DNA from 3 places in the Caproicibacter fermentans genome. Region 1 is predicted to be linked to each of the others. Evidence: riboswitches for the same ligand, from Rfam matches in the RefSeq annotation. Region 1 holds a riboswitch; each other region holds the start of a gene.
The links. Region 1 has a riboswitch for thiamine pyrophosphate ahead of HCR03_RS11865 (energy-coupled thiamine transporter ThiT). Riboswitches for the same ligand answer to the same signal wherever they lie in the genome.
Positions count from the first base shown of each region.

Region 2: another riboswitch for thiamine pyrophosphate. It lies ahead of HCR03_RS08205 (phosphomethylpyrimidine synthase ThiC); the one in region 1 lies ahead of HCR03_RS11865 (energy-coupled thiamine transporter ThiT).
Region 3: another riboswitch for thiamine pyrophosphate. It lies ahead of thiD (bifunctional hydroxymethylpyrimidine kinase/phosphomethylpyrimidine kinase); the one in region 1 lies ahead of HCR03_RS11865 (energy-coupled thiamine transporter ThiT).

Region 1 covers NZ_CP060286.1:2,397,285-2,407,868, forward strand. The annotation lists gene HCR03_RS11845 (DUF975 family protein) at 1-678, opposite strand, end outside; gene HCR03_RS11850 (quaternary amine ABC transporter ATP-binding protein) at 961-2,163, shown strand; gene HCR03_RS11855 (ABC transporter permease) at 2,156-2,998, shown strand; gene HCR03_RS11860 (glycine betaine ABC transporter substrate-binding protein) at 3,066-3,974, shown strand; gene HCR03_RS11865 (energy-coupled thiamine transporter ThiT) at 4,071-4,643, opposite strand; TPP riboswitch at 4,709-4,820, opposite strand; gene HCR03_RS11870 (HAD hydrolase-like protein) at 4,845-5,504, opposite strand; gene HCR03_RS11875 (thioesterase family protein) at 5,501-5,893, opposite strand; gene HCR03_RS11880 (DUF1624 domain-containing protein) at 6,068-6,850, shown strand; gene HCR03_RS11885 (VOC family protein) at 6,860-7,246, opposite strand; gene HCR03_RS11890 (Tex family protein) at 7,361-9,514, shown strand; gene ychF (redox-regulated ATPase YchF) at 9,717-10,584, shown strand, end outside.
Region 2 covers NZ_CP060286.1:1,662,450-1,673,033, forward strand. The annotation lists gene HCR03_RS08180 (CFI-box-CTERM domain-containing protein) at 123-1,007, shown strand; gene HCR03_RS08185 (hypothetical protein) at 1,163-1,630, opposite strand; gene HCR03_RS08190 (MATE family efflux transporter) at 1,804-3,159, opposite strand; gene sigK (RNA polymerase sporulation sigma factor SigK) at 3,376-4,023, shown strand; gene HCR03_RS08200 (helix-turn-helix transcriptional regulator) at 4,273-4,449, opposite strand; TPP riboswitch at 4,531-4,630, shown strand; gene HCR03_RS08205 (phosphomethylpyrimidine synthase ThiC) at 4,861-5,106, shown strand; gene thiM (hydroxyethylthiazole kinase) at 5,285-6,121, shown strand; gene HCR03_RS08215 (thiamine-binding protein) at 6,125-6,442, shown strand; gene HCR03_RS08220 (thiamine phosphate synthase) at 6,426-7,136, shown strand; partial or broken gene HCR03_RS19765 (hydroxyethylthiazole kinase) at 7,153-7,278, shown strand; gene HCR03_RS08230 (flavin reductase family protein) at 7,575-8,066, opposite strand; gene HCR03_RS08235 (DUF134 domain-containing protein) at 8,570-9,043, opposite strand; gene HCR03_RS08240 (damage-control phosphatase ARMT1 family protein) at 9,073-9,924, opposite strand; gene HCR03_RS08245 (DUF1847 domain-containing protein) at 9,939-10,556, opposite strand.
Region 3 covers NZ_CP060286.1:265,648-276,231, reverse strand. The annotation lists gene HCR03_RS01380 (hypothetical protein) at 1-224, shown strand, start outside; gene HCR03_RS01375 (MATE family efflux transporter) at 433-1,791, opposite strand; gene HCR03_RS01370 (DUF3298 and DUF4163 domain-containing protein) at 1,884-2,588, opposite strand; gene HCR03_RS01365 (2-hydroxyacid dehydrogenase) at 2,683-3,672, opposite strand; gene HCR03_RS01360 (MerR family transcriptional regulator) at 3,916-4,686, shown strand; gene HCR03_RS01355 (thiamine phosphate synthase) at 4,768-4,959, opposite strand; gene thiC (phosphomethylpyrimidine synthase ThiC) at 4,975-6,288, opposite strand; partial or broken gene thiD (bifunctional hydroxymethylpyrimidine kinase/phosphomethylpyrimidine kinase) at 6,285-7,080, opposite strand; TPP riboswitch at 7,309-7,408, opposite strand; gene HCR03_RS01340 (ABC transporter permease) at 8,229-9,146, shown strand; gene HCR03_RS01335 (ABC transporter permease) at 9,162-10,217, shown strand; gene HCR03_RS01330 (ABC transporter ATP-binding protein) at 10,214-10,584, shown strand, end outside.

The sequences.
Region 1 (10,584 bases):
CCCCATTCGAAGCGCCCGGTCGCGCAGGAATAAATAAAGCTCCGCCTGCGCCGCGCTGTAATACGGCAGAACAAACAGCATGCCGACGCCAAAGCAGAGCGCCCCCAGCAGAAACCATCCCAGAAAAGACAGGTCAAAAACAAAGATCGCGCCCTTTTGGCCGTCCGTCATTTCGCGGCTGATTTGCCGCGCGCGCTCGCCGGGCAGGGACGGGTTGTCGGAAAGAAGAAACGGAACCATGCTGTACTCCAATCCCTTTACAATTCCCGGAATGATCAGAAGCAAAGTCCAGAGACAAATAATAAGCTCCGTGAGAAACATGGCGCTCACGCCGTTCATGTAATTCCATCGGAACCCGCTGAACGCGGTTTCCACCTCGGCGGACTCGAAATGATTGCGGACAAAGTAGCGGGAAACTCCGATAACGAGGGGCTGCACGACAAAAATCGCGTACAATATTCCAAGCCACCCGAAATGGAAGCTCCATATGAAGCTGCCCTTCGCGCGCGTTTCGGCGGAAAACCACGGAAAAATTCCGAACCCGCGCCAGAATCCCGGGTCCGCAAGCTGAAAGCCTCCGGTTAAAAGCAAAAAAAGAAAAGTAACCAGAAAAGCGGTCCAGTACCTTCCGCGCAGGGCGACTTTCGCGTTTGATTTTAGTATTGACCGGTCCCACATGCCGAATCCCTCCAAAAATCCCATTCCATCCGATAAAACCCATACTGCCTATTCAGTATATGCGAACAGCCTGCCGGTCATCCGCGCTTTTATTATTCTACCGCAAATCCGCGGGGGATGCAATTCATGAGACCGGAGAAAAATCCATTTCATTTTCCATATATTTACAATTTCAATTCCCTGAGGTTGACATCCTGCAACCTACAAGTTATAATAGAGTTGTCTGTTTTTAAAAATGAACCGATCAATTTTCGATTTTGATAGGATTAAGGGAGTGATGGAATGCCGAAAGTAGAAGTCAAAAATTTATATAAAATTTTCGGTTCCAATCCAAAAAAGATCATCCCGCTTCTGGAAAAAGGGAAAGGGAAAGCCGAAATCCTGAAGTCCACGGGACACGGAGTCGGCGTGAACAACGCGAATTTTCAGGTGGAGGAAGGAGAAATCTTCGTCGTGATGGGGCTTTCCGGCAGCGGAAAGTCCACGCTGATCCGCTGCCTGAACCTGCTCATCCGGCCGACTGCCGGCGAGGTGCGGATCGACGGCGAAAACATCGCCGCCAGCAATAAGGAAGCCCTTTTGAAAATCCGCCGCAAAAAGATCGCGATGGTTTTTCAGAATTTCGCCCTGCTGCCGCACCGCACGGTGGAAAGCAACGTGGAATTCGGGCTTGAAATTCAGGGCGTGAACCCGAACACCCGCCGCGAAAGAGCGCGCGAAGCGCTTCGCCTGGTGGGGCTGGAGGGACACGAGGACCGCATGCCCTCCCAGCTTTCCGGCGGCATGCAGCAGCGCGTCGGCCTGGCGCGCGCGCTGGCGAACGACCCGGATATTCTTCTGATGGACGAAGCGTTCAGCGCGCTTGACCCGCTGATCCGCAAGGAGATGCAGGACGAGCTGCTGGCGCTGCAGACCAAAATGCACAAGACCATCATTTTTATCACGCACGACCTGGACGAGGCGCTGAAGCTCGGCGACAAGATCGCGATCATGAAGGACGGCGTCATCGTGCAGACCGGCACGCCGGAGGACATCCTTACGAATCCGGCGGACGATTACGTTCGCGAATTCGTACAGGACGTCAACCGCGTCAAGGTTGTCACCGCTTCCACCATCATGAGGAGGCCGGACCCCATCGCCTACGCGAAAGACGGCGTGCGGGTTGCCGTCCGCAAAATGAGGGAAGCTTCCATTTCCAGCATTTTCGTCGTCGACAGGGACCGGCACCTGAAAGGGATTCTCTCCATCGACAAAGCGGTGGATCTGCTGAAGGCAGGCGCCCACGAGCCGGAGAGCGTCAAGGACGCCATCGACACAAATGTGGAGACCGTTTCGCCCGACACCTCCATTGAAACACTTCTTCCCCTCGTCATCAATTCCAAATACCCGATCGTCGTGGTCGACGAGGAGCAAAAAGTGGTGGGCATCATTATGAAAGTATCCGTTCTGTCGGGTATCCTCGGGGAGGATGATGAAAATGAATAGACTTCCGATCGGGGATGTGGTGGAAAAGGCCATCGACTGGATGACGGAAAACTGGGCCGGTTTTTTCGGCGGGATCAAAATGATCCTGCTCTGGGTCGTAACTTCCTTCGAGCACCTGTTCAACTTTATCCCGTTCTATGTCATGATCGTGATTCTGGCGCTGCTTGCCTGGCGTCTCGCCGGCCGCGGCACCGCGATTTTTACCGCGGTCGGGCTTCTGGTCGTCGTTTCCATCGGCCTTTGGACGGAGACGATGGAAACGCTGGCTCTGGTCATAACCAGCACGCTGATCGCCCTGCTCATCGGGATCCCGGTCGGCATCTGGATGTCGCGAAGCGAGTCGGCCAACCGCATCATCCGGCCGATTCTGGACTTCATGCAGACCATGCCCGCCTTTGTGTACCTGATTCCCGCGGTTTATTTCTTTGACCTCGGCGTGGTGCCGGGCGCCGTCGCGACCGTGATCTTCGCCATGCCGCCCGCCGTCCGCCTGACAAACCTCGGCATCCGGCAGGTTCCGGGCGACGTGATCGAAGCGGCGCGCTCCTTCGGCTGCACCGGCAACCAGATGCTGTTCAAGGTGCAGATTCCGCTCGCAATGCCGACCATCCTGGCCGGGCTGAACCAGACGATCATGCTTTCGCTTTCCATGGTGGTCATTTCCTCCATGATCGGCGCGGAGGGCCTCGGCATCACCGTGCTGCAGGGCATCACGCAGCTGGAGGTCGGCAAGGGATTCGAGGGCGGCCTCGCCGTCGTCATTCTCGCGATGATTCTGGACCGCATCACGCAGGGAATCGGCAAATCAAACCGAAATAAGATCAACGCTAAATAATCTTATCGGAAAATGCCACTTTGGCTTTTCAATAAATTCACACATTCTATTCTGAAAGGGGATTGAAATGAAGAAATCAATTACAGCGGCAATACTGGCAGGCGCAATCTGCCTGGGTATGCTTGCGGGATGCGCCCAGAACGGGGAAAGCAGCTCCGCGGCGAGCCAGACAGGCAGCGCGAAAAACGGGGGAACGAAACCCGAGATTCAAATCGGTTACGTCAACTGGTCGGAAGATATCGCCATGACGAACCTGATGAGCGCGATTTTAAAAGATAAGATGGGGTACGATACCAAGCAGGTTCAGACGGACGTCGCGCCGGTATTTGCTTCTCTGGCAAGCGGCGGCACCGACGTTTTCCTGGATTGCTGGCTTCCGGTTACCCATAAAAGTTATATGGATAAATACGGTTCCGAAGTGAAGGATTACGGGGTCAGCTTTGACAACGCGAAAATCGGCCTGGTCGTTCCGTCCTATGTCGATATCGACAGCATCGACCAGCTGAACGCCAACAAAGATAAATTCGACGGCACCATTGTCGGCATCGATTCCGGCGCGGGAATCATGACGACGACCGACAAGGCGCTTGAGGATTACGGCCTTGATTACAAGCTGATGCCGGGCAGCGGCCCGACCATGACGGCGGCGCTGAAAAAGGCCGTTGACAACGAGGAGCCGATTGTTGTGACCGGCTGGCAGCCGCACTGGATGTTCGCCAAATGGGACTTGAAATTCCTGAAAGACCCGAAGGGAACCTACGGCGAAGCGGAATCCATCCACAAGCTCGGCTCTAAAAAGCTGGATGAGAAAGCTCCGGACGTTGCGAAGTTCCTCACCAATTTCAAGATGACAAGCGATCAGCTCGGCGACCTGATGGGCGCCGTCGCGGACGCGGACGATCCGCTGGAAGCGGCCCGTTCCTGGATGAACAGCAACGAGGACCTGGTCAGCGGCTGGCTGCCCGCGAAATCTTAACCGACGGCATATTTTCTTCCAAACAGTATTTTTCAACAAGGAGCGGCGCCCCGGACGGGGCGCCGCTCCTTGTTGAAATCCAAATCCGCCTAAGAATCAAAGGAACCTCTTCAGAGGTTTATAAAGAAGGCCGCCGACGACCAGGCAGATGGCGAAATCCGGCAGAAGAAAAGCATTATACGCCATGGAATAAAGCCACGGATGACCGCTCCATTCCGCCGGCACCCACGAAAGGTAAGCCGTCGCGCCCGAAATGACGTGACATACAAAGCGCAGAAGCACTCCCGTGAACATCCCCGCCACAAATTTCGGGAAGCTCCTGCCGTAAACGGCGGCAAGGCCCAGGAACGCAAACGCCAGAAGATAGTCAAAAAGAAACGATACCGTAATTGCCACGGGAGTCAGCCCCCACGACATCACAGCCGCGAGGTCCAGCAAAAGCTGGATCACCCCGTAGGTAAAGCCCGTGAGCAGGCCCCATTTTACGCCGTACTTGTAGCCGATCAGCAAAATCGGCAGCATGCTGCAAAGCGTCACCGACCCGCCCAGCGGCATCTGGTAAAGCTTGATCAGGCTCAGCACCGTCGCAAGCCCAAGCATGACCGCGCTTTCCACCAACCGGAGCACCGTCGGATTCAGTCCCGTTGTTTTCGTGTTCTCATTTGTCATAATTGCCCCTCCATTTCGTCCGGAATTCTGCTAATGGAGAACAAAAAACGCCCCGCGGCCTGCGCGGAGCGTAACTTTCGTTTTCCTACGCTGGCATTATCCAGATCAGGTTATGGGTTTCAGGCGTCAATCCGCCTGCTCTCAGCCGGGAAATACCCAGCACCCCTTTTCTATTTTGGGATTATCATACAACAGCGCGTGTTATTTGTCAACCAGAAAATCACGCAACTCTTCGACCGAGCCGACGAAATTTTCCGCGCCCTCGCGCTCCATTTCCTCCTGCGAGCCGAACCCGTACAGAACGCCGACAAAATCGGTTCCGGCCCTGCGCGCGCCGCCCGCGTCGTACTTGGTGTCCCCGACCATGACCGCGCGGGACGCCGGCACGCCGGACTGCTCCAGAACCGGCAGAATCAGATGTTCTTTTCCCCTGCCGGATTCGGAATCGTCTTCGGTCGAAATATAATCCATGGGCTGCGCAAGACCGAAATGATCTAAAACCCGCTTGGCCGGGGTCGCCGGCTTGGAGGTTGCGACCGCAAGCAGGACGCCGCCCGCCTTCAGCTGCGCCAGAAGATCCATAATGCCGGGGTAAACCGAATTTTCATACGCGCCCCGGCTGTTATAATAATCGCGGTAGAACCGGATGAATTCGGAGACGGCTTCCTCATTCATTTCCGGATACGTCTCATTGAGCTTGTTCCGGACCGGGGGGCCGATAAATTTGCGCAGGGTTTCCCGCGGCGGAACCGGCCAGCCGATTTTTTGAAAAGCTTCCTTCAGCCCGCCGGTGATCCCCGGCGCGGAATCCGTCAGGGTGCCGTCCAGGTCAAACAGGACGAGGTCATGACGAAAGCTCATTCGGCCACCGCGCTTTTTCTTTGGTCGGCCTTTTGCAGAAAGCGGTCGCTTTTCACGCTGACGCGTTCATGCGTGCCGGTTGCAATCACCCCGGCGTTGTCCCGCGCTTCCAGGCGAAAGCGAAATATCCTTTTTTCATGCTCCAGCAGCTCGGCGGTCACCGTTACGGCGCAGCCCGGCGCGGTCGGCGCGAGGTGCTCCACGGTGATTTTCGACCCGACGGTCGTTTCGCCGTCCGCAAGGAATCCGGCGGCAAGCTCCATCGCCGCGTTTTCAAAAAAGGCCGAAACGGCGGGCGTTGCCAGCACGGGCAGCGCCCCGCTGCCCATGCGGGAGGCAAGCAGTTCCTGCGTGACGGCGTATTCTTTCGTCAATCGAGTATCCGGCATTGTAATTTCCTCCAGTTGCATGATATAATAATATGATTTCTTTTGTGCCCGGAAAGAACGGGCACGGTATTCTACTTTATTATATCATATCCAAAAAAGGATTTCATCCTTGACCGCCGGGAAATCCGCGAGGATTTCCTTGCGGCCGGTTATTACCCAAAGGGAGGCGCCTCCATGCCGGAAAGCATCACCGCGCCGAACGGACGCGGAAGAATTCACCTGATGGACGAGCTCCGCGGATTCGCCGTGTTCTGCATGGTGTTTTACCACGGATTTTATACGTTCGGCTATCTGTTCGGAAATAATATCGGCGTTTACTTTTTCAATTTTTTTATGCCCGCCGAACCTTTTTTCGCCGGGATGTTCCTGTTTATTTCGGGCATCGCCTCGTATTTGACGCACTCCAACCTCAGGCGGGGGACGAAGCTGCTGGCCGTCGCGCTCGGCGTGACGCTGGTCACCCGGATTTTCGTGCCGGAGGACGTCATCACGTTCGGCGTGCTGCACTTTCTTGCGGTCTGCATGATCCTGTTCGGCTTTTTGAAGCCGTATGCCGACCGGTTCCGTTTTTCGTGGATTGCCGTGATCGCATGCTTCGCGCTGTATTTTCTGACCCGCGGCGTGCCGCGCGGTTTTCTGGGCTGCGGACCGGGCTTCGGCATTCCTCTTCCGGGCGGGCTTTACACGTTCGCGTGGCTCGCGCCGCTCGGCTTTCCCGGCCCCGGCTTCGAAAGCTCCGATTACTTTCCCGTTCTGCCGTGGATTTTCGTTTTCGCGGCGGGCACCTTTGTGGGCAAGCTGGCAAAGGCCGGCCGTTTCCCGGAGATCGCCTACCGCCCGCAGGTGCCGATTCTTTCGTGGTTCGGGCGTCACGCGCTTGTGCTGTACCTGTTCCACCAGCCGGTCATCTACGGCCTGTGCCTGCTTCTAAAACCGCTGGCGCCCTATCTTTCCTGAAAACCGGAGTTATCCGGCGGTAATTTCGACCCGGTTGCCGTCCGGGTCAAGAACGCAGCTTTCATAGTAACCGTCCCCGGTCCTGCGGGGCCCGCTCACCACGGGCACGCCCTCCTCCTTCATGCGGGCCGTCAGATTATCCACCTCCCGCTCCGATTCCGTGGAAAACGCAAGGTGCGCATAGCCCGCCGTGAATTCGCGCCGGACGGTTTCGTTCAGGTTCCGGCTGTGCATCAGCTCCAGCCTTGCGCCGGACTCAAAGCTGATAAAACGGGAGGAAAAACCTTTCGACGGATTTTCATATTCCGGCCCGGCCTTGCCGCCGAACCACCTGCAGTAAAACTCTTCCAGCTTTTTCAGGTTCTGTGTGTAAATCGCTGCGTGGGTAATCGTCATATTCCGACTCCTCCGTTTTTCCCCGCCCCTGAGCGCGGGAGTATTGATTTTCTATATATTACCACATTTACTGTCCCAAAAGAACGATAATCTTACGATTTTTGGAGGGATTCCATGAATCCGACCCTGGAATTGACACGACAGTTCGGCCTGCAGGAATGGCAGGTGAAAAACATCGTCGAGCTGATCGACGCAGGAAACACGATTCCGTTCATCGCGCGCTACCGCAAGGAGGCGCACGGCTCGCTGGACGACCAGAAGCTGCGGGAAATCGCGGAGCGGCTGGAATATCTGCGCTCGCTGGAAAAACGCCGGGAGGAAGTCGGCGCGCTGATCGGGGAAACCGGCCTTATGACGCCGGAGACAGCGGCGGCGCTGCAAAAGGCGGAGACGCTGGCGGAAATCGAGGACATTTACCGCCCGTTCCGCCCCAAACGAAAGACGCGCGCGTCCGTCGCAAAGGAAAAAGGACTGGCCCCGCTCGCGGAGCTGATTGAAAAGCAGGGCCCCGGCGAACCGCTTTCTTTTGCAAAGCAGTACGCCGACCCGGAAAAAGGAGTCGATACGCCGGAGGACGCGCTCGCCGGCGCGCTCGACATCATCGCGGAAAACGTCTCCGACAACGCTCAGATCCGCCGCAGGCTCCGCGTCGTGACCCTCGCGCACGGGATTCTGGTTTCAAAAGCGGCGAAGCCGGACGAGGACAGCGTTTACGCTCCGTATTACGATTACCGCGAGCCGATGAACAAAATCGCGGGGCACCGCGTGCTTGCCGTCGACCGCGGGGAAAAAGAAGAATTTTTAAAGGTTTCCGTCGAGCTGGACCCTGCCCGCGGGCTGAACATCGTGTTTTCCGAATGCGTCCGCGGCGATACCGCCTGTGCCCGCGCGGTGCGCTCCGCCTGCGAGGATGCTTACACCCGGCTGATTTTTCCCTCCATCGAGCGGGAAATCCGCAACTCCCTGACGGAAGCGGCGGACGAATCGGCCGTTAAGGTATTCGCGGTCAATCTGCGGCAGCTGTTCATGCAGCCGCCGGTGCGCGGCAAAATCGCGATGGGCCTTGACCCGGGGTACCGCACGGGCTGCAAGGTCGCCGTGGTGGACGCGACCGGACGCGTACTGGACACCGGGGTCATTTACCCGACCCATTCGCAGGCGAAGGTGGAGCAGGCCAAAGAAACCATCCGCCGGATGATTTTGAAGCATCATGTGGAGGTCATCGCCATTGGAAACGGCACCGCGTCGCGCGAGACGGAGCAGTTCGCCGCCGAGGTCATCCGCGAGCTGGACGCGGGCGTTTCCTACATGGTGGTCAGCGAGGCGGGCGCGTCCGTCTATTCGGCGAGCAAGCTGGCCGCGCAGGAATTCCCGGAATTCGACGTAACCCTGCGCAGCGCGGTCTCGATCGCGCGCCGTTTGCAGGACCCGCTGGCGGAGCTGGTCAAAATCGACCCGAAGGCGGTCGGCGTGGGCCAGTACCAGCACGACATGCCGAAAAAGATGCTGGACTCGGCGCTTTCCGGCGTGGTGGAGGACTGCGTCAACTCAGTCGGCGCGGACCTGAACACGGCCTCGCCGTCGCTTCTGGAGCATATTGCCGGAATCACTGCGGCGGTATCGAAAAACATCGTAAAATACCGTGAGGAAAACGGTGCGTTCCGCGCCCGCAAAGAGCTTTTAAAGGTACCGAAGCTCGGCCCGAAGGCCTTCGAGCAGTGCGCGGGATTTCTGCGCGTTCCCGAAAGTGAGAATATTCTGGACCACACCGCCGTACACCCGGAATCCTATGACGCGGCGAAGGCGCTGTTAAAACTGTGCGATTACAGCCCCGCCGAAGTAAAACGGGGAAGCTTTCCGGGTCTTGCGGAAAAGGTGACGCAAATCGGAAAGGAAAAAGCCGCGGCGGTGGCCGGGGTCGGCGTGCCGACGCTGATGGACATCGTCGCCGAGCTGCAAAAGCCGGGCCGCGACCCGCGCGACGAGCTGCCGAAGCCGCTTCTTCGCACCGACGTGATGAAGCTGGAGGATTTGAAGCCGGGCATGGAGCTGACCGGCACGGTCCGCAACGTGATCGATTTCGGCGCGTTTGTCGACATCGGCGTGCATCAGGACGGGCTGGTTCACGTTTCCGAAGTTTGCGACCGGTTTATCAGGCACCCGTCGGAGGTCCTGAAGGTCGGGGATATTGTCAAGGTCCGCGTCCTGTCGGTCGACGTGAAGAAGCAGCGCATTTCCCTTTCGATGAAGCAACAGAAGAAAGTTTGATTCTGCCCTCATGGCCGCACGGGGACACAAAGCGGCTTGAGCAGCCGGGCGCGCGGCGCGAAAAGACTCTTCCTTGCGGTTTTTTCCACAAAGTTTTATAATATGGTTGAAAATATTTTCCCGTGAAAGCGGGATGCCCGAATATCCCGGTGCGAAAACGGCGCCGCCGAAAAAACACACTGAAAAGAGAGAGGATTCACCGATGAAACTGGGTATTGTAGGACTGCCGAACGTCGGCAAAAGCACGCTGTTCAACGCGATTACCAACGCGGGCGCACAGGCCGCGAACTATCCGTTCTGCACGATTGAGCCGAACGTCGGCGTGGTCGCCGTTCCGGACAAACGCCTGGATCAGCTGGCGGAGATGTACCACCCGAAAAAATACACGCCCGCAACGATCGAGTTTGTCGATATCGCCGGGCTGGTGCGCGGCGCTTCCAAGGGAGAGGGCCTCGGCAACAAATTCCTCGCCAACATCCGCGAATGCGACGCAATCGTGCATGTGGTGCGCTGCTTTCAGGACGACGACATCGTGCATGTGGACGGCAGCATCGACCCGAAACGTGACATCGAAACCATCAACACGGAGCTGATTCTCTCCGACCTTGAGGTGCTCGACCGGCGCATCGAGCGCACACAGAAAATGATCAAGGCCGATAAAAAATATCAGGCGGAGCTGGATTTCTTCAAGCACGTCAAGGATGTTCTGAACGAGGGAAAGGCCGCGCGCACGGTCGAATGCGAGGAGGATCAGGCGGAGCTGCTCGCTTCCGTCGCCTTGCTTTCGAATAAACCGATCATCTATGCCGCGAACATGAGCGAAGGCGATTTTTCGGCGGGCGTGGAAAAGAATCCGTATTTTGGGGTGGTAAAAGAATTCGCCGAAAGCGAGCACGCGGGCGTGCTGCCGATCTGCGCCGAAACAGAGGCGCAGATCAGCGGCTTGGAACCGGAGGAAAAGGTGCTGTTCCTTGCCGACATGGGACTCGATGAGTCCGGTCTGGACCGCCTGATCCGCGCCTGTTACTCGCTGCTGGGGCTTATCTCGTTCCTGACCGCCGGGGAACCGG
Region 2 (10,584 bases), 730 kb from region 1:
GGAATTAGAGCTTGTCCCTGCCGACTTGACAGCATTATATCACGGGCATCTCAAAGCCTGCCGGTATTCTATTTTTGGGGCGTTTTCGCCCTACAAAACTTATTATACGAGGAGGATTCCCCATGAGCTATCGCTCTTTGCGCTGCCCGCACTGCGGCAGGGAGCTGCAGGTTCCGGAAGACGCCGAAAAAATCGTCTGCATGTTCTGCGCGCAGCCGATCGAGCTGAACTTAGCGCCCGGCCCGTCCGTCCGTCTGGGCGAGGCGGTCCGGCTGCTTCCGCCTGAGACCTTTTCCACCGTCATCCGCTTTGACGGGCTGAACGCGAAAAACTATCCCGGCAAGTTTGAGTCTTATCGGGATGCGCTTGGTCCCGCCCTTCAGGCTTATCTGAAGGAAGAAGCGGCCTACGGCGAAGAAGCCGCCGAGTTTTTTTCCGACGCCCTGATCGACGGCTTCGAACAAAAAGGGAAAACCATCCGGCAAACCGCCGCAAACGCGTTCGATCTTCGCATCTCTATCACTTCGCTCACGATTCCCGCCATACTTGATTTAAACACGCCCGCCGCGGACCGGCTGGCGGATCTTTTCCTGAAAAAGTGGAACTCCGCCCATAAAAAGCCGCTCGGCAAAGCCACCTTCTCCACCATTCAGAGCGGATTCCGCAGCAAGCTCTGTTTTATCACGACGGCTGTCTGCACCGAACTCGGCAAAGGCGACGACTGCGAAGAATTGCAGATTTTGCGCCGTTTTCGAGACGAATACCTGTTAAAGTCCCCCGGGGGAACGGCAAAGATCAGCGAATATTACCTGCTCGCTCCCTTCATCGTCGGCGCGGTGGAAGCCTCCGGCAGATCGAAGCCGGAGTGGAACCGGGTTTACCGGAAGCATCTCCTGCCCTGCCTCTCCGCGCTGAAAAAGGACCGGCCCCGGCAATGCGAACAGCTTTATGAAAATATGATGTCCGAGCTTGAGACAAAATGGCTTAAAGGGACTGTTGCAAAATAGCCTCGACGAAAAATATTGCACAAAAAATGCGCCTTGATTGGGCTTCGGCAGCCGCTTCAAGACGCACTTTCTTGCTTTTGGAGCTATTCCTTTGTGCAATTTGCTATCGCAAATTCATTTTGCAACAGCCCCTTTTTAATGTTCATTTTGCTGTGTCAAGTGGTTTCTTCCCAGTCGACAACTTCCTTAACAGCCGGATGCCGCGCTTCATCCATGAGTTTCAGCATCTCAAGCGCACTGCGGAAATTCTTCGTTTTTTCTTTTTCGACCCAGGTAATGCTGCCCTGCCAGGATGCGTTCTGCCGGAATTTAATATGCACCAGAAAAGTAGCCCTGTCCTGCTGTAATGCCGTATCGATCTCCGATTCCATGAAGTTCTCCACCTTTCTGACAAACGTTTTCGAGTACTTGGATTCAAAACTCCGGCTTTTAAACGACGCCTGCGGAAACTGCATACTGTCGCACAGACGATCCATCGCAAGGAGGAGTTCGGTTTCGCTGTTAAAGTTATAGACCTTTCGGTAAAAGCCGCTGTAAAGGCGTCCGGTCAGTTTGCTGTCCTGAGCACTGTCCAGAGAAACTAAAATCTGCGCAGGTGAAAGTTTTTCTTTTCTGTTTGTCATTAACATTTCTTTCACTTTCCATATTTTCCGTTTTTTTCATTATATCTGATTTCGGTTCGCTCATGGGCGCTGATTTTCGCTTAAAATCTCTTCCTGGATGAAATCCGGAAAGAAGAGCCAGATTTTCCTACAGACTTCCACCATTCTTTCGGTCTCTCGCTTTCGGAACGCGATTATGAATCCAACGCACGAAGAGTCGTCCGTTTTAAAAGGTAAAAGAGCAGTATGCTCGCCATCAGAGAAATCCCCTCCGCAATGGGAAAAGCATACCATACCGCTTCCAGCCCGATCTTAGACAAAAGGTACGCGCAGGGCAACAGCACGCCAATCTGTCTCAGAAGCGAAATGGTCAGGCTTTTGATTCCGTCTCCAACCGCCTGAAAAGTCGTGGAAAAGACAATACCGAACGCAGCGGGCAAAAAGCAAAGCGATATGGTGCGCAGCGCAGGTACTCCGATTTCAAGCATTCTGTCGGACGCGTTGAAAATCAGCAGGAGCTTGTCTGTAAACAGCCAGAATCCGGCCACCCCGACCGCCATGATAGCCGCCGCAATGATGCAGCCGATTTTGACGGCGCTGAGCAGTCGGCCCTTGTTTTTTGCTCCGTAGTTATACCCCATCACGGGCATCAGCCCCTGATTCAAACCGAAAACCGGCATAAAAACAAACGACTGCAGCTTAAAATATGCACCAAAAACCGCAACCGCAGTCTCGGTAAATCCGATCAGGATTGCATTCATACCGACCACCATCGCAGAGCCGGTGGACTGCATCACAATAGCAGGCAGCCCGACCGCGTAAATATTCCGGATGACGTTCCAGCTGACATGAAACCCCCTGAATTCAATTCTGACTTCATGCTCCCGGAAAAAAAGCACCAGCAGTCCGACGCACATCGAAAGAATCTGCGCAATCACGGTCGCAATCGCCGCTCCCTTCACGCCGTATGCGGGCACGCCGAACAGTCCGAAAATAAAAACCGGATCCAGCAGCATATTGCCGACGGCGCCAACCAGCTGAAAAAGCATTGGAAACACCATATTGCCGGTCGCCTGCAGAATTTTTTCAATATTGATTTCAATACAGGCCCCAAAAGAATATACGCAGACAATATTCATGTATACGGACCCCATGCTGACAATTTCGGGGTCTGAAGTAAAAGCGCGGAGAAACGGTTCGGATAAAAACAGGCCGACAAACAGAAAAAGCAGACCGTTCGCGAATCCAAGCAGCAGGCCGTGCGTTGCAGCCCGGTCCGCCTCTTCTCTGCGGTTTTCCCCCAGCCGGCGCGCAATCAGCGAATTCAGTCCGACTCCGGTGCCCACCGCAAGCGCGATCAGGAGCGTCTGAACTGGAAAAACCAGCGATACGGCAGTCAGCGCATTTTCGCTGATCTGCGCGACAAAATAACTGTCGACTATGTTGTATAATGCTTGAACCATCATGGACAGGATTGCCGGAACGGACATTGAAATGATCAAGGGAAAAACGGGCATGGCGCCCATTTTATTCTGTCTAGTTTCTTCCAAGTGAATTGCCCTCCTTTAAGTATCTTTTATTGTATCTGATTCCGGCAAAACTTACAACTAGATAAAAAAATAAGGTTTCGGAAAATCGGCTCCGCCGTTAGTCCGGCAAATAAAGAACGGGCGGCAGCTGTTTCCTGAAAGATCAAAACGGACTTGCAACAATCCGGGGCCGTCCCGCATATACTGTCTGTACACGATTCCAAGGGGGCGAATACCATGTTTGGCGCATTTTTGGGGCTTGCACTATCCGGCTTCCTTTTTCTGGTGCTTCACGTTACCGGCTCCGGTTCTTTTCCCCGTCCGTTAACAGCGCAGGAAGAAAAGGATTGCCTGGAAAAAATGAAGAAAGGGGATCAAAAAGCAAAAGCGAAGCTGATCGAACACAACCTACGGCTGGTTGCCCACATCATCAAAAAGTATTACTCCAGTTCCAGCGAACAGGACGATCTGATTTCCATCGGCACGATCGGGCTGATCAAGGCAGTCAACACATTCGACAGTTCCAAGGGCATTCGTCTTTCCAGCTATGCCGCAAGATGTATTGAAAATGAAGTGCTGATGTATTTTCGTTCCTCCAAAAAAAGCGCGCAGGATATTTCCATCAACGAGCCGATCGACACGGACAAAGACGGCAACACCTTGACGCTGATCGATATTATGGCAACGGAGGACAATATCATTGACAACCTGGACTATAAGATGAAATCCGAACAGCTGAAAAAATACATAGACAATGTTCTCACTCCCCGTGAAAGAACCATTATCAGATTGCGGTACGGCCTGGACGGCATCGATCCGCTGACTCAGAGGGAGGTCGCGCAAAGGCTTGGCATTTCCCGTTCCTATGTATCGCAGCGCGCCTAATGTAAGCGCTCGATATTCTGGTCTGTTCTAGTCTCTTGCTTTAGATTAGCGCAAGACCCGCATTGGAAAGATAATGTAATAAGGCCCGATTGACTGGTGCGTAGTTGGAATGTGATATACAAAAGCAGTCCGTTTCCAAGAGAGACGGACTGCTTAAAATGGCATTGAATTTCAATTGGTCACCTTAATACTGAAAAAATCATGAAAGTCAGGTCCGTTGTGAACAGTTGAACCATGAGAAGGACTTTATTATGGAATACTTGCAATACTCTTGCCAAATTGAAAGTTGAACGCTATCGAAAGCGTGGGGCCATATTTATTATTTTCAATGGCGTTGATCGTTTGTCTTGAAACATTGCGCATCTTCGCCAGCTCTTCTTGTAATATGTCCTTTTCTTTTCTGTAATGCCTTATGTTGTTTTTCATTTACGAATCGGTTTATCTATATAGATTAATGTTTAGCGGAATTGACATGGCAGCCAATAAGTGATAGGATAAAGAAAACAAAATATGTTGCGGGGGAACTCTTATGAGTTGAGAAGGTTAAAACCTGACCCTTTGAACCTGTCAGTTAACACTGGCGTAGGGAAGCAATTCATTATACGGAACAATGAATAAGTGCTTTTCTTACAGAAGGAGGGCACTTTTTTATTCTATAAAACCGAATACGTTGCGGGGGGACTCAAACGGATGCTGTCCGCACGAGTTGAGAAGGTAAAATCTGACCCTTTGAACCTGTTAGTCAATACTGACGTAGGGAAGCAAATCGACGTGATATAAGGATGCTTGCTGAACTCAGCAGGCATCCTTGTTTATTCAGAAAGGTAAGTGAGAAGCATGCCGTTGAGAAGATCACGAAAATGGGTGCGATCGCGGCGTACGCCGGCCGACATCGCCAAAGGCTTGAAAGGTGCCCGCGAAGCCGGCTACCGCTTGAGTGAAGCCCGCCGAAAGCTTGGTTGGGAGGAAACATTCCGGCTTTTCCTCGATGGGGAAAAAACAAAGGCATATTACAAAAGCGTTCCGCCGGAGGATCAGCACAGCTGTTCCATAGCGGAAAAATGTGCGCACTGCTCACTATGAACCGGATGCTGGACGGGCTGGATGCGGAACTGAACTCCGCAGAGAAAAAGTAAAAGAAAAAAAAAGAATAAATGGGTGCCTGTCTGTGGGTAACAGACTGAATTGCGGGTTGACCGCAGGGCTGAGATTATACCATAAAACTTGATCTGGGTAATACCAGCGGAAGGAAGAATAGGAAATGATCAGTAAGGAGAACATTCAAAACCGGATGATTCAGGCGGTGGAAACCGTAAAGCGGACGAATCCTATGGCAGGATCAATCACCAATTCTGTGACGATCAATTTTGTAGCCAATGCTCAGCTTGCAGTCGGCGGCTCAGCCGCTATGGTCTACCTGCCCGATGAGGGTGAATCTCTGGCGAAAGCCGGCGCAGCTACCTACATAAACGTCGGTACCCTTTTGCCGGTTTATGAGCAGACTTTACCCCGCACAGCCAAAGTCCTGCACGATCTGAGTAAGCCATGGGTTCTGGACCCGGTCGCGGCCGGTTTCGGCTTGCTTAGGACGGAACTGCTCAGACAATATAAAGAGTATAAGCCCAGCGTGATCAGAGGGAACGCTTCGGAAATTATCGCATTGGCCGGTTTGTGGGGATTGGACGGCAGTTCGGAGGAATCCCATGTCCGCGGTGTCGATTCTACGGATTCGGTAATTGCCGCAAGGGCGGCGGCTGTCGCGCTGGCCGGGTGGACAGGCGGAGCTGTGGCCGTATCGGGCAAGACGGATTTGATCACCGACGGTTCCGTCATAGCCTTCTCTCAGGGAGGGTCGCACTTTATGGAAAAAATCACCGGGTCGGGCTGTTCCCTGGGTGGAGTCGTCGCGGTCTATGCAACGGCCGCCTCACCGTTTATTGCAGCGCTTACTGCTTCCTCCGTGTACAATTTAGCGGGGAGCCGTGCTGAAAATGAAGTGGACGGTCCCGGAAGTTTTCAGACTCGGTTCCTCGACGAACTGTATAAAGCAACCGCAGTGGAAATTGCCAACAACCCGTTTGAAATTGAGGAGGTTTAATCTATGAATGCACTGATTGCAGTCGCAATCGCGCCCTGCGGCATAGGTGACGAGCTCGCGCCCGAAGTAGCCGAAGTCGTGAAAGTAATTCGTGAGTCAGGCTTACCGAATCATACGACGTCCATGTTTACAGAGATCGAAGGCGAGTGGGATGAAGTGATGAAGGTTGTAAAAGACGCAACCTTCGTGCTTGCCGGCAAAGGTATCCGCACGGAAGTTGTTCTGAAAGCCGATATACGTCCCGGTTTTACAGACATGATGAATACCAAGGTCGATAAAGTCAACGGTATTTTGGGAGGACAAAATGAGCGTCAGAAATAAATTGGACATTTCAGCATACTTTGTCGTGGGGCCTGAGAATACGAAAGGCCGGCCCGTTGTGCCGATCATTCAGGATGCGGTTGAGGGCGGCTTCACATGCCTGCAGATCCGTTCAAAAACCGTCTCGGCACGCGAGCTGATTCAGCTAACCCATCGGGCTTCCGAGGTGATCGCGCAAGCCGGTAAGTCGGATACGGTAGCACTGCTGGTGGACGACCGTCTTGACGTTGTCCTGGCGGCGAGAAAACAAGGGATAAAAGTGGATGGAATCCACGTTGGGCAGTCCGATATCCCGGTGGAAGTCTGCCGGGAATACCTGGGCGACGATTCCATCGTTGGTTTATCAGCCCGAACGCATGAATTATTTGAGTACATCAAAACGGCGGATGTCAGTCAAATTGATTATTTTGGCGCCGGACCGCTGCATGAAACAAAGACAAAACCGGACTGCGGGCTCAATTTGGATGGGAAAGTGATCACCAGAAGTTTCGACGATATTGCAAAGCTTGCCAAACTCAGCCCGATTCCCGTCGTAGTCGGCGGAGGTGTTAAGCTTGCTGATATACCTCAGCTTGCTGAAACCGGAGTCGATGGTTTTTTCGTGGTATCCGCAGTGTCTGAAGCCGACAATCCAAAGTTAGAAGCCGCCAAGCTGGTTGATACCTGGAAGTCCCATACACCCCTAAAGAGGTGATACGCAGCAAAAGCCGCTGATCCATCCTATCACAAACTACGTTGCGGTCAGCTTCAACATCACGCCGGCCATCGGAGCATTCCCGGTCATGGCCGACGATATCGGAAACGTGGAGGCCATCGCTTCGATTTCCCAGGCTATATTTTTTAGAAACGAGATAACATTAATTTTTTCATTGCAAATGCGGAAGGCGTCGGACGCTGAATTTTAAAGCCGCGATTTTTGACCTGGACGGGACGCTGATCGATTCCATGGGCGCATGGAGAAATTGATATTGATTTTTTGGAGAAACGTAATCTGCCTATGCCTGGAACTCCTTTTTTGAATGTCTCGACACCATTCCTTTTAAAGGAGTCCCAATGACTTTCTATACTTTCGCGAATTTGCGAACTTTATTGTACTCTATCGGTACTGTTTCTAACAATACTGCAAAATAACCTATAGAAGATTGATTTTTGAAAAGTCGATATCACCGTTTTCTTTCAGCAGGGACTTTTCGCAGTGTACCGCTTCGACTTTCCCGATAAACATTTCGTGGGACCCGGTCATGATGGAATCGACAACCGAGCACTCGATGTTGACTGGGCAGTCCTCCAAAATCGGGGCGTTAACTTTTTCGCCTTCCGCGACGGCCGCGCCGCATTTCGCCAGTTTATCCTCGTCCCGCCCGCTGTGACTGCCGAGGTAATCAAACATTTCCTTCTGCTCCACGCCGACGAGATTGACAACAAAGCACTTCGTTTCCTTGACCATATGGTAGGAATACCTAGATGGGACGATCCCGACCATCACCATTGGTGGGGCATAACTGCAGTTTCCGCAGTAAGCCACGGCAAGCGCATTGTTTTTTCCGTCCGCTCCCCGGCATGACACAAGGATTTTCGGCGCGGGCTGAAGGCAGGATTTCATGTTTGCATTTGCTTTTTTCATTGTAAAAGACTCCTTTTTAATATTTTAAACAGCTGAGGTAAATATGCTTTCGCGCAGCTTGCTCATCGGGTTCTGCGTTGCTAAAGTAAGATATTATTGGCACGGCTAAATCCCCCCTATCGGCTTTCCAAGCATATATCATCAACGCACATTCGATCCTTTTTTCTGCAAGGTACAACTGAGGTCGTTTGGCTGATCAATACTTCCGTTTTTTTAATCGCGCAAATTTCAATTAACCCTATACCGTGCAAAGGTTTTTCTTTTGAATATTCAGGTTTTTAAAATAATGAATCGTACTTTGCAGACACTGAGGTTTCTCATTTTTTAAATGCTTGGACTTTTTCCGGACCCACGGAAGTTTGTGCTTATATAGCGCCCTGATACCCGTCCCTGCCAATATAATCATCGATTTTAAACGGATCAATTAAGCCCCTGTTACGCATAAATGACGCTCTTTCCAGTCGGACAGGAAGGCATAAACATTGATGGGATGGAAGCTGAATTTACTTTTCGGAGCCATGACGCCAGCAATTTCTTCTGCAAAATTTATTTTTGCAGTTTTGTCTGCATACGACCCTATTAGAACCGCATTCCGGGCAGGAGTATTTTCCGTTTTTGATGGATTCCAGATTCTCATAACTTTCCATCCATTCTTTACCGCAATCCAGACACTGAACCGGACAAATGTTTCTGGTGAAATTCCCGCCTTCTATATGAATCGTTTTTCCGTTTATCAGACTGTCAGCGATTTTTTCTCTCGCTGACAAAAGAATGCGCTGAAAGGTTGGACGGGAAACTTGCATTTTTTCAGCACACTCTGTCTGCTCAAGTCCTTCAAGATCTTTCAGGCGGATAGCCTCCAGTTCTTCAAGTTTTAATATGTTATCCGGGATATCATCCAGATTTTTATCCGAAGGAATAAAATAGGGTATAGTAGGTATATTTTCAATTTTTCTCCATTTTGTGGGCCTTGCCAAAATATCAGCTCCGTTTCATCTTTCTCACCTTAGATACTTTCAGTATGCTTAAAAACATATTCGTTTAAACAAACGCCAAGCTTTTGGGAAATCATCTCGCATTTTGCTTTTAAGAGAAAGAAAATCGGTTTACCACAACCCGAAAGGGCTTCAAAATTCCCCTGTCCCTTGCTTATTATAATATCTGCGCATTCAAAAGTATGTAAAAACTCCTCGCTGCAGTCTTCCAGAACAGCCCCTGGCGCGCTGCATCCGGTCGAAATAATCTTTGTATAATCAGCCAGACCGGAAGCATAAGCATCTTCGACTGTCGCATCGTTAATGACCGGCTCGCTTCTAACTGCATAGGTAGTGTCAAGAGGAAAAAGACGCTCGGCCAACACACGGTCAAAAACAGTCTCCCCCGCGTTATCGCCAATAATCAGCAGGCTTTTAGCGGTTTTCAGCTTGTCTTGAAAATGTCCGAGATCACATATTGAAAAATCTTTTCGCAGTTCTTCTTCGATACATTCCATCATTCTCCCATTATTGTTGATTGCCGAATCTATAATATTCCCGGTGGCTGCAATTTTAAGTGCCCAATAAAGACTATTCTGTTTGCTCTTTAAAAAGCCAAGAAGATCAGGCAATATTTTTTTTGCTGCATTGATGTCTCTTTTTTTAATTTCCGCATAAGGGTCTTTTACACAAGTGTGTTTTTTTACCGCCCGGTGGATTGCTTTACACAAGTCAGGCGAGGATTTATATTCTTTATAATGTAATAGAATCCGAATGGAATCTTCCATTATCTTTTCCTGTAAATCAGTCTGATCCGTTGCCAAGCGGGATGCTTCCAGCGCTTGCCGCAACATGCAGGGAAGGCAGTCAAGTAATATTTCCATTGAATCCCTCTTATTTATAATTTATTTTTATAGTAACTATCCGATAAATAAATCGCGCCTAAGGGATTATGCGCTAAAATCCTGTCCTTTACAGCGAATACGGTAATTGGAGCATCGGAGTATTTGATAAACAAGGAATCATGCCCGACACACAGGCCCAACATAATGTTTAATTCTGTTTTAGATTTATTTAGAAAAACCGCTTGCCCAATCGGATTGCACATTGGTTCATAAGTCCCCGGGCGATTCTTTTGGGAATCCTGAATGCCCAAAAACTCTTTTGGAACGCTTCCGTTTTTACAGATTACGGAGAATACTTCAAAGCCATGATTTTTTAGGATGGAGCAGAAAATCTGCGCTTCTTTGCTGAGCCCAATGCAAAAAGCGATTCCTAATCTGTGAAATTGACATCTTTGCGCAAAATCAATAATTTCTTCCAATCTTGTTTTTTTACAGTATCCTTCTGATTCTACCAAAGCGGAGTTATACGCAAGCTTCGCGATTTCCGGCTCTTGATACTTTTTCTTGATGTTCTCAATCTCATTTGTTTCCCGACAAGGGCAATTTTGAGGGGCGTTCTCTAAATCTCCGGTTCTGCAAGAATGTTTTTGACAAAATGCGCACGTATCCATATTTGTTCTTCCTTTTTATACAGTAAAA
Region 3 (10,584 bases), 1.8 Mb from region 1:
ACGGAACCGCTGGTCCGGCGTCCGTTGCCTTTGCGTTGAGACTAAACGGATTGACCGATATCCCGAGCACCATGCCTGCCACCACCGGACAGATTTCCGGAAGCGCACTTGTCACAATCGGAACGACGCCGTCTACTTTGGCACTGGTAAACACGACGGGGGCGGCTGTTCTCTACGGAGCCGTCACGCCGCAGGCAAACATCGTCATTTCCCAGGTGATTTAATATTCAGAGCATATCAATGGGGCTGTTGCAAAATGGATTTGCATAGCTAACTGTACAAATAAACAGCCCTGAAAGCAAGAAAATGCGCCTTGAGACGGCTTTAGAAGCCTAGTCAAAGCGCATTTTCTGTGCATTTTTTACGACGAGGCTATTTTGCAGCAGCCCCTTTTTTAAGTTTGCCGTCTGTTCTAGAAAAACATTATTCTTCTTACGTCAAGGTTGATACCCATTTTACCCGAAGAATTAAAACCACCGAAATCACCGCGGCCATGTAATTGGAAAAAAGATTTCCCCAAAAGACCGAATAATACTGCAGCGACTGTTCCGTAGCCAGAATAAACAGATATCTCAAAAGCCAGATGCGAAGAATGCCGAGAAAAAGCGGAACCGTTGTTTTGCCAAGACCGATGAACGCCCCCTGTACCGCCATGCAGACGCCGAACCCGACGACGGAGTACGTGTAGATGTGCAGAGCACGGTTCGCAATGTTAAGGACATCGGCCCTTTGGGTAAACAGGATGGTCAGATGGGATGAGAGCGGTACAATCACCGCGATAATCGCAAGGGCGGTCACGGCGCTTGCCACACATCCCACCCGGCAGGAGCGTTTCGCATTCTCGGGCTGCGCCGCCCCGATATTGATGCTGACCATCGTCGTCACGGCGGAACCGAACGCCGCCGGAAGATTAAAACACACCGCCGTTATATTGTTGGCAATGCCCTGGCCGTTTAAAACAACAGCGCCGTATTTCTGCGTTTCGTTGTTAATCAGGAAAAATCCCAGATTCATCATCAGGCTTGCGAGCATGGCCGGAATCCCGATTCTGACGAGCTGGATGATCAAATCCCGGTCGAAACGGAACCCGCGAAGCGACAGCTTGTCCTCTCCGTTCTTGATAAACAGCTCATAAAACATCCAGACGCAAATCAGGATGTTGGAAAAAAGCGAAGAAAGAATACAGCCCACAATTCCCAGACGAAGCATAACGATAAAGACAATGTTAAATAGAATTTTCAGGACCAGTAAAAGCACCATACGGATAAACGTGGCTTCCGGCTTACCCGTCGCGTTTTTAATCGCGTTGTAAATACTCTCCAGAAAAGAAAACGGCAAAACAAACGCATAAAGACTGATGTAAAGAAATACATTATGAGAAATTTCCGGGTCGACGTTCGCGGAGACCGGAAATGCCGCCAAGGCCGATAACGGCGCGGCGCAGATTCCTATAATGGAAGCAAATGCTACCACCTGCACGGAGATATGCCGGACCTTGCTAAAGTCACCCTGGCCGTTTGCCTGGCCGATCACCGCCATTGCCGCCACGCTGATCCCCTGCGCCAGCGCCACCATCATATTGATGACCGGCTCGCTGTATGTAACGGCGCTTGCCACCAGCGTACCCGCCGCGTTATTGATAAAAAGTCCGTCCGACAAAGGAAGCATCGCCTGGATGACGCTCATCATCAGCGTGGGCATAGACAGCATCAAGAGGGTTTGTAAAATGTTTCCGTGAAGAATTCGTTCCCTTCGCTGCTCGGTACCCTGATGTAAAAAATCGAGATTCAAAATTTTCCTCTTTCTATTTCTATATTAAAATTTTAGCAGATCCGATGCTTGATCAATCAACCGGGCGGCCCGCAAGCCGCCCGGTCCGTTTTTTAAAACTGAGGTACTCTTCCCAAACAGGACAGCACAATACCAAGGGAATCATACGGAATCATAAAGGTTACAATTCCGGATGCATAAGGGGCAATTTCATACTGCTGGTAATAGATTGTCACCCCGTCGGGAGTCAGATAGTAATTTTCAGGATTAAAATATTTCAGGATCAGATGTTTGTAATCATCAAAATAAATGCCGGGGTTTTGCCGCATGTTTTCTTCCGCCTGCCTGAGTATTTTGGAGGCAACTACACGGCGGTAATTTTGACCCGGTGCGAAAAAATGGGACAGCGAAAATCTTCTTCCGCTTTTCAGGCTGAAGGTATCGGAAGCCCTGATTGTATTGCCATGAGCACCGCCTGTAAACTCATACCGGTCTCGGTATGAGCTGAGATAACAGTCCTGGTTCAGCGTAATTTCATATTTCATCACCGCGTCGTATGTTCTGAACGGATAATCATGCTCCTGCGCACTGTGATAATCCCTGACTGCCTGCCGGTACAGGGTCGCCGCCGCATACCGGGAGAACTCCGCCCCCTGCTGCCGGAACCGGGAATTGATTCTGGCCTGGGCGTTTGGATTTTCCCTGAGTCGAATTTCCGGATACTGGGCAGCCAGAGTAAGAACTACGGTACCGCGGTAAGAAAACTCCCGATTGTTTTCCTGAAAGGTTACCTCGGCGCTGCTGTTGGGTAAATTCATGTTGATCCCTCCCGCTTCATTCTATGATCCAATTTGACATTTCAGAAAAGGGTTTTACGGGAGAGAGTAAATTTATGTAGAAATAATTTAAGCGTTATATTCCGTTAACAATATTATTCGGTCTTTTTCCCTGTGCCGCCAGAAACAGATTATTCCAGATATTCCGGTGCAGCCTGTAGAAAACACCGTCCGTCGTGCCGCCGATATGCGGGGAAAACAAAACCCGGTACCGACAGCTGTCGCTCAGATTCAGCAGCGGATTTTCGAGAGTTGCGGGTTCCGGATCAAGCGTGTCGAGTCCGGCTCCGGCAATACTTCCGTCTTCCAACGCCTGCGCCAATGCGTTCTGATCAACAATTTCTCCTCTGGCCGTGTTAATCAGAAACGCGGAGGGCTTCATCTTCTTCAAAAAATCGCCGTCTACAAATCCAATCGTATCCGGCGTTACCGGCAAATGGAGGCTGATAATGTCGCAGGAAGCTGCCAGCTCGTCCAGCGGAAGATACTCAGCGCCAAAATCATTTTCCTCTTGCTCGCTCAGACGGCGCCTGCTGAAATAGCTTACTTTCGAACCAAAAGCCGCAAGACGTTTGGCGGTCGCTCTGCCGATACTGCCAAAACCGACAATTCCAACATGGCAGGATGCGAGTTCCGGTATTCCGTTAAGAATAAAGGAAATTTTCGCCTGCCCCTGTTTACCCTGCCTTACCAGGCTGTCCCCCTCCCGAAGCCGGCGAAGAAGAGCAAGCATCAGTAAAATGGCCTGTTCCGCTACCGCTCCGCTGTTCAGAGAAGCATTATTGCAGACGTAAACACCGGCTTCCCTTGCAGCCTGCGTGTCGATCCCGTTAAAGCCGACTCCCTCCGAGTGAATCACCCGCAGATTCGGCATATTCTCAATCAGATTGCGGGAAACGGGGCTGACGGCATCAACGATGATAAAATCCGCGGTCTTTCCAATCCGAAGAGCCTCTTCCTCCCGATAGACGCTGTCAAGATATAGCAGCTCCCAGTTGTTTGGAATTTTTGAAAAATCCGTGTATTTTTCAATCCGCTTTTGGGAGGTGAGCACCAACACTTTCATTTTTGTCCCTTTCCAAACAGTCTTCTTAATTTAAAATACGCGCCGGCACTTCTGCCCGCGCGGTAAAAATGGACTAAAAAGCGCCGGAAAAATCCGGCTGCTCATACTATACTAGAATCTGTCCCATTTGACAATACCGGCAATGCTCATACTGGAAAATTATCTTAAAAATTTTTTTTGAATAAGGTATTGACATTACCGCCGCGTAAAGCTGTAAGATTTCTTTGAAAGGAGAAGAGCTGAATGGAATACAGCATACAAAAATTTGCAGGCCTATCCGGCATCAGCACACGCACTTTAAGATATTACGATGAAATCGGCCTGTTGAAACCGGAAAGACTGAGCTCTTCCGGTTACCGAATCTACGGTGATTCACAGGTAAGGCGCCTGCAGCAGATTCTGTTTTACCGGGAACTCGGCGTCAGTCTTGACGAAATCGGAAGGATCCTCGATTCGCCCGGATTCAACGCCGCCGAGGCGCTTCGCCGGCACCACGAACTTCTCCTTCAACAGCGGGCCCGTCTAAATCTTTTAATTCACAACGTCGAAAAAACGCTTGCCTTTGAGAAAGGAGAAATATTCATGGCAGACAAAGAGAAATTTGAAGGCTTTAAAACGGAGCTGGTCAAGCAGAACGAGCAGCGTTACGGCAAGGAGATCCGGGAAAAATACGGAGATGAGGCCGTTGACCAAAGCAACCGCAAAATGCTGGGTATGACGCAGGAACAATACGTTCGGTTTCAGGCGCTGGAGCAGGAGCTGAACCGTGCTTTGCTGAAAGCCTTTCAGTCCGGCGACCCGGCGGGAGAAACCGCTCAGCATGCGGCCGATCTGCATCGGAGGTGGCTTTCCTACACCTGGAATCATTATACCCCCGAAGCCCACGCCGGCCTGGTTCAAATGTATGTGGAGGATCCGCGGTTTACCGCATATTATGACCGGCTGCAGCCGGGCCTTACAAAATTTCTGAAGGACGCGGTAACAATCTATACTGAGCATCTGAAAAAAGCATAACAAACAGAGCCGTCCGTAATGAATTGCCCCAAGAAACCGGGGCATTCATTTTCGGACGGCTCCACTTTTTCAGAGTAAGGATTATACGCGACGAAAAATCGTGCGAAGTTCCCGAGCAGCCGAGGTGATATCCGGCTCAGCAAGAATAGCCGAAACCACCGCGAGGCCGTCGACTCCCGTGCCGCAAAACCGCGCGGCGTTCTGAGGGCCGATTCCCCCGATTGCCACGATCGGAATGATCACGGCGCGCCGGATTTCCGCGAGCGTTTCCATAGACCTTCCTCTATTTTATTTTTCGGAACAAAATTCCACTTTCTGCCCATCAAGAATTAGATTAGTGGTCCGTACGGCGCACATTTTTCCGCACATGGAGCAGGTATGACGATCAGCGGGCGGTGTGCTTTCAAAATACCGCTTCGCTTTCTCGCCGTCGATTGCAATACGGAAAATCTCATCCCAGTCCATATTCTTACGCGCCATCGCCATTTGACTGTCGCGCTCCCGTGCGTTGGGGATTCCCTTTGCAACGTCCGCGGCGTGCGCCGCGATCAGGCTTGCGACGATTCCCTCTTTCACATCGTCCAGATCCGGCAGGCGCAGGTGTTCCGCCGGAGTTACATAACAGAGAAAATCAGCACCCGCGCAGGCGGCGATCGCCCCCCCGATCGCCGCCGTAATGTGGTCGTAGCCGGGCGCGATATCCGTTACCAACGGCCCCAGGACATAAAACGGCGCACCGTGGCACAGGCGTTTTTCCAGCGCCATGTTGGCGGCGATCTCGTTCATTGCCATGTGGCCCGGACCTTCCACCAACACCTGCACGTCCTTTTTCCAGGCGCGCTCGGTCAAATGGCCGATTTCAATCAGCTCAGCGATCTGCCCGGCGTCGGTGCTGTCATCCAGGCAGCCCGGCCTTAACGCGTCGCCGAGTGAGATCGTCACATCGTATTCGCGCAGGATGTCAAGGACCTCGTCGTAATATTCAAAAAACGGATTTTCATTTCCCGTCATTTCCATCCACGCGAAAAGCAGCGAACCGCCCCGGGAAACAATATTCATTTTTCGCCCCTGCCTGCGGAACGATTCAACCGCCCGCCTGTTGATGCCGGCATGGATCGTCATGAAATCCACACCCTCCTTTGCGTGAGCCTCAACCACTTTCAAAAAATCCTGAGCGGTGATTTCCAGCAGGTCCTTTTCAAGATATCCGACCGCGTCGTAAACGGGAACCGTGCCGATCATCGCCGGGGACTCTGCAATCAGCTTCCGGCGGAATTCCCGGGTCTTTCCGTAATTGCTCAAGTCCATGATCGCCTGAGCGCCGAACCGGGCCGCAAGCTCCGCTTTTTGCAATTCAACTGCGTAATTTTTGCAGTCGCCCGATACCCCGAGGTTCACGTTGATTTTTGTGGAAAGCCCCTCCCCGACTCCTTCCGGGGAAAGCGCCATATGGCCGATATTCGCCGGAATCACGGCGCGTCCCGAAGCGACCTTTGTCAGAAGCTTTTCCGGTTCCATCCTCTCTTTTTCGGCGACCCTTTTTAATTCTTCCGTTATAATTCCTTTTTTAGCTGCTTCCATCTGTGTTTTGTAATTTTTCATCCTCTGATCCCTTTCATGAAGTAAAAATGATTGGTCGGTCCGTGGCCTTTTCCGATCGGCAGCGCATGCTCGATCGCCCCGGTCACATATTCCTTCGCCTCGCGGACCGCTTCCGGTACGCTTAGGCCCAGCGCCAGATTAGCCGCAATGGCGGAGGACAGCGTGCATCCCGTGCCGTGCGTGTTTTTTGTTTCGATCCTTTTGTGTGTAAAGGTGTAAAACCGGCCGCCGTCAAACAGCAGGTCCTCCGCTTCACCGGAAAGATGCCCCCCCTTCAGCAGGATATTTTCCGCGCCCATTTGGAACATCAGCTTTGCGGCAGCACGGCGATCCTCCGGCGTAATGATATTCCTTCCGGTAATGGCCTCCGCTTCCGGTATGTTCGGCGTCAAAACGCAGGCCAGAGGAAGGATCTCCTCTTTCAGGGTCCGGAGCGCCTCCGGCTGCATCAGGGCACAGCCTCCTTTTGCCAGCATCACGGGGTCGACGACCACCCCCGCGAGGCCGGTATTGCTTCAGCTTCCGCGCAACAATACGCATCAGCTCCGTGCCGGAAAGCATCCCGATTTTTACGCCGTCAACCGCAATATCCTCAAATACTGCGTCAATCTGGTCTGCAACCGTGGACGGTGCCATGTCGCAGATCGAAATCACACGCTCCGTATTTTCCGCGACGATGGACACAATCACGCTCATGCCAAACGTGCCGTGCGCGGCAAAGGTTTTCAGATCCGCCTGAATTCCGGCTCCGCCGCTGCAATCGGAGCCCGCTATCGTCAGAAGATTTTTCATTTGGTTTCCTCCTTTTCTTAATCGTATCTTAAATTTGGGGTTTTGGATTCAAAAACGGGTTTCCGTCAAACAAAAATAGCCCACCGAAACCGGCGGGTTATTTTCTCTTTGCTCCCTACAACAGCGTTAACTGACAGGTTCAAAGGGTCAGGTTTTACCTTCTCAACTCTATATGAGTCCCCCCGCGATATTCAATTAAAAAGGCGCCCGCCAAAAGAGGCGAACGCCGATCAAACAATTTCACGTTCCCTACTCCGGTGTTAACCGACAGGTTCAAAGGGTCAGGTTTTACCTTCTCAACTCAGAGTGAGTTCCCCCCGTTTTCAATTTATTATATCTTTTTCCAAGTTTTCTGTCAATTTAATTTTTATTAAAGTTTATGCATTGCAAATTCAATAAATACTTATTGTTATATTCAGATTTTTTGGCATATTTTGTCATATGCAGCTTTTTCTGAAGTTAAGCGCAAATAAGCGTCCATTTATTTGCAAAGGCACAGCCTTTACTATTTACAGAAAAAAAGAATTTTAGCGGTTTCAAAAATAACTGTTTAAATCTTCCATCGGTTAGTGAATATTATTTCATTCTTGCTGGAATTATTCAGAATGGGACAAAATGAAGACGGTTTTTGGCTTAAATTCGTCCTTGACAATCAAAGGATGTTAAACTATACTTTTATTTAAATTCATAAATACTTTTAGCATTAGGCATTTTTAATCTTTCATGATGCAAATCCGGTAAGCTTCAAAGAAACAAATTACTTAATGAAACATGGGGAGTGGTCAAGAGACCGGGAGAAGGATACCCTCTCAAAAAAGAGGACAACAGTATGGGTTTTCAGCAGCCAAGCAATTCCATACATTAAGTATTGAAGTTAAAATTTGATGCCTTGCCTATTGCGACTCGATAGGCCAGTTCTCATACATTTGGAACGGTTTGCCGTTACATAATGCACATCATGCATTCGAAATGCTCGGAAAATTCACGCATTGGGCATTTTCGGTGCGTTTTTATAAAAATTCTAGCAATGAATATTTATTAATTACCGTAATATTCTAGCCATGAAGATTTATTAAAGCGGCGGGCACATTCAGCGAAGAATGTACCTGCCGTTTCTAATAAATAAAAGGAAAAAAGGGGGATATATTTTGGGAGCATATGCCATTAAACGAATCGGTTATGCCTTACTGACAATTTTTTTCATATCTATTATCACATTTACTTTAATGAATTTGATACCTGGCGGGCCATTTCTGAGTGAAAAGAACATTCCGCCGGAAACCGTAAAGGCGCTGAATGTAAAATACGGACTTGACAAGCCTCTTCCCCAGCAGTATCTGAATTACATGGGAAAACTGATTACGGGCGATTTAGGCGACTCGTTAAAACAAAAGGGCCGTTCCGCAGATGATATTATCTTTACAGCTTTTCCAATTTCCGCCAAGCTCGGCGGCATTTCCATTTTGGTCGCGGTCATCTTGGGGGTCTTTATGGGCTCTGTTTCGGCGCTTAACAGAGGCAGGTTCTGGGATCGGCTGCTTATGGTAGTCTCAACGCTTGGAATCGCGGTTCCAAGTTTTGTCATGGCTGCTTTTCTAATGCTGGTTTTCGGGGTAAAGCTTCGCTGGCTGCCGACCATGGGCCTGCATTCTGTCACGGCCTTTATCATGCCGTGTGCCACCCTTGCGTTTTATCCGATGTCATATATTACAAGGCTGATGCGTTCCGGCATGCTGGACGCTCTGGATCAGGACTATATCCGTACGGCAAAATCAAAGGGCGTCGGAAAGTCCCTTCTGCTGTTCAAGCATGCCCTGCGCAACGCAGTGCTTCCGGTTATTACCTACCTCGGCCCAATGATCGCTTATACAGTAACAGGCAGTTTCGTCGTGGAAACCGTATTTAATATTCCCGGACTTGGGCGTGAATTTATTCAGTGCATCACTGCCCGCGATTATCCGTTGGTAATGAGCACGACCATTTTCCTTGCCGTCCTCATTGTCCTGATGAACTTAGTGGTCGATCTTAGTTACAAGCTGATTGATCCGCGCATTACACTTCAGTAAAGGGAGGACATGGAAATGGAAGCTTTTAAAAACCCGTTTTCCCTTCATTTGAACGCGGAGGATTTTCTTCCTGCGGCGGATGAGGAAAAACAGCAACTGATTATTATGAGAGAGAGCACGACATTTTGGAAGGATGCTTGGCGCAGGCTGACACATAATAAGGTGGCAATGGCTGCTTTCGTTGTGATTATTATCGCGATTCTTTTCGCTTTTGTCGCTCCCTCGTTTTATCCTTACGCTTACGACCAGCAAATTCGCGGAAGTGAATTTTTGCACCCCATGCAGTATTCCGCGAAAGAGCTGAAAGCCATTTCGGCGGGGCAAAGCGTTTTCCCGCATTTTCTGGGTACGGATATGCACGGCCGCGATATGGTGATCCGGCTGATGATGGGCACTAAGATTTCGCTGCTGGTCGGAATCATCGCCAGCATGCTGGTTTTACTGATCGGGACTGTCTATGGCGCAATTTCCGGCTTTTTCGGCGGCGTGGTCGATCTGGTGATGATGAGAATCGTCGACGTGATCTATTCGATTCCGGATATGCTGACGATTATCCTTCTTCAGGTTACGCTGAAAGCACCGCTGACCAATTTGTTCGACGCTCATCCGTCGCTTGGCTGGCTTCAGGCAATGGGTGTGCCGATGGTCAGTATCTTTTTGACATTCAGTCTGTTGTACTGGACCAACATGGCAAGAATCATCCGCGGGCAAATCATGGCTCTGAAAGAGCAGGAGTTCGTAACAGCCGCTCACGCGCTTGGCGCCTCTAACAGCCGAATCATTATTAAGCATTTGATTCCAAACTGTATCAGCGTTCTGATTGTTACCGCGACACTGGAAATTCCAAGGGCGATTTTTACGGAGGCATTCCTAAGCTTCCTTGGACTCGGCGTTATGAACCCCATGGCAAGCCTTGGTTCCCTCGCTTCCGATGCCATCGGCGGCATGGAATCGTACACGTACCTGCTTGTGGCGCCGGCGGTTGCCATCAGTTTGGTTATCCTCTCCTTCAATCTGTTCGGCGACGGCCTGAGGGATGCGTTTGATCCAAAACTGAAGGAGAATAAATGATGAAACAAGAACATTTGCTTGATATTAATGATCTAAAAGTATCTTTTTTCACCCCTGCCGGTGAAGTCAAAGCGGTAAACGGGGTAACCTATACGATGGATTACGGCGAGGTTTTGGGCATTGTCGGTGAATCCGGAAGCGGTAAAAGCGTTTCCGCCTACACTCTGACGGGTCTGGTCGACCGCCCGGGCAGAATTGTCGGCGGCAGCGTAAACTTTAACGGTCATCAGATTGAAAAGCTCCCCGAAAAGGAATTTCGCAAAATCCGCGGAAAAGAAGTCAGCCTGATCTTTCAGGACCCGATGACTTCTCTGAATCCCGTTTTTACCATCGGGAATCAGCTGGAAGAAATGCTTCGGCTGCACAC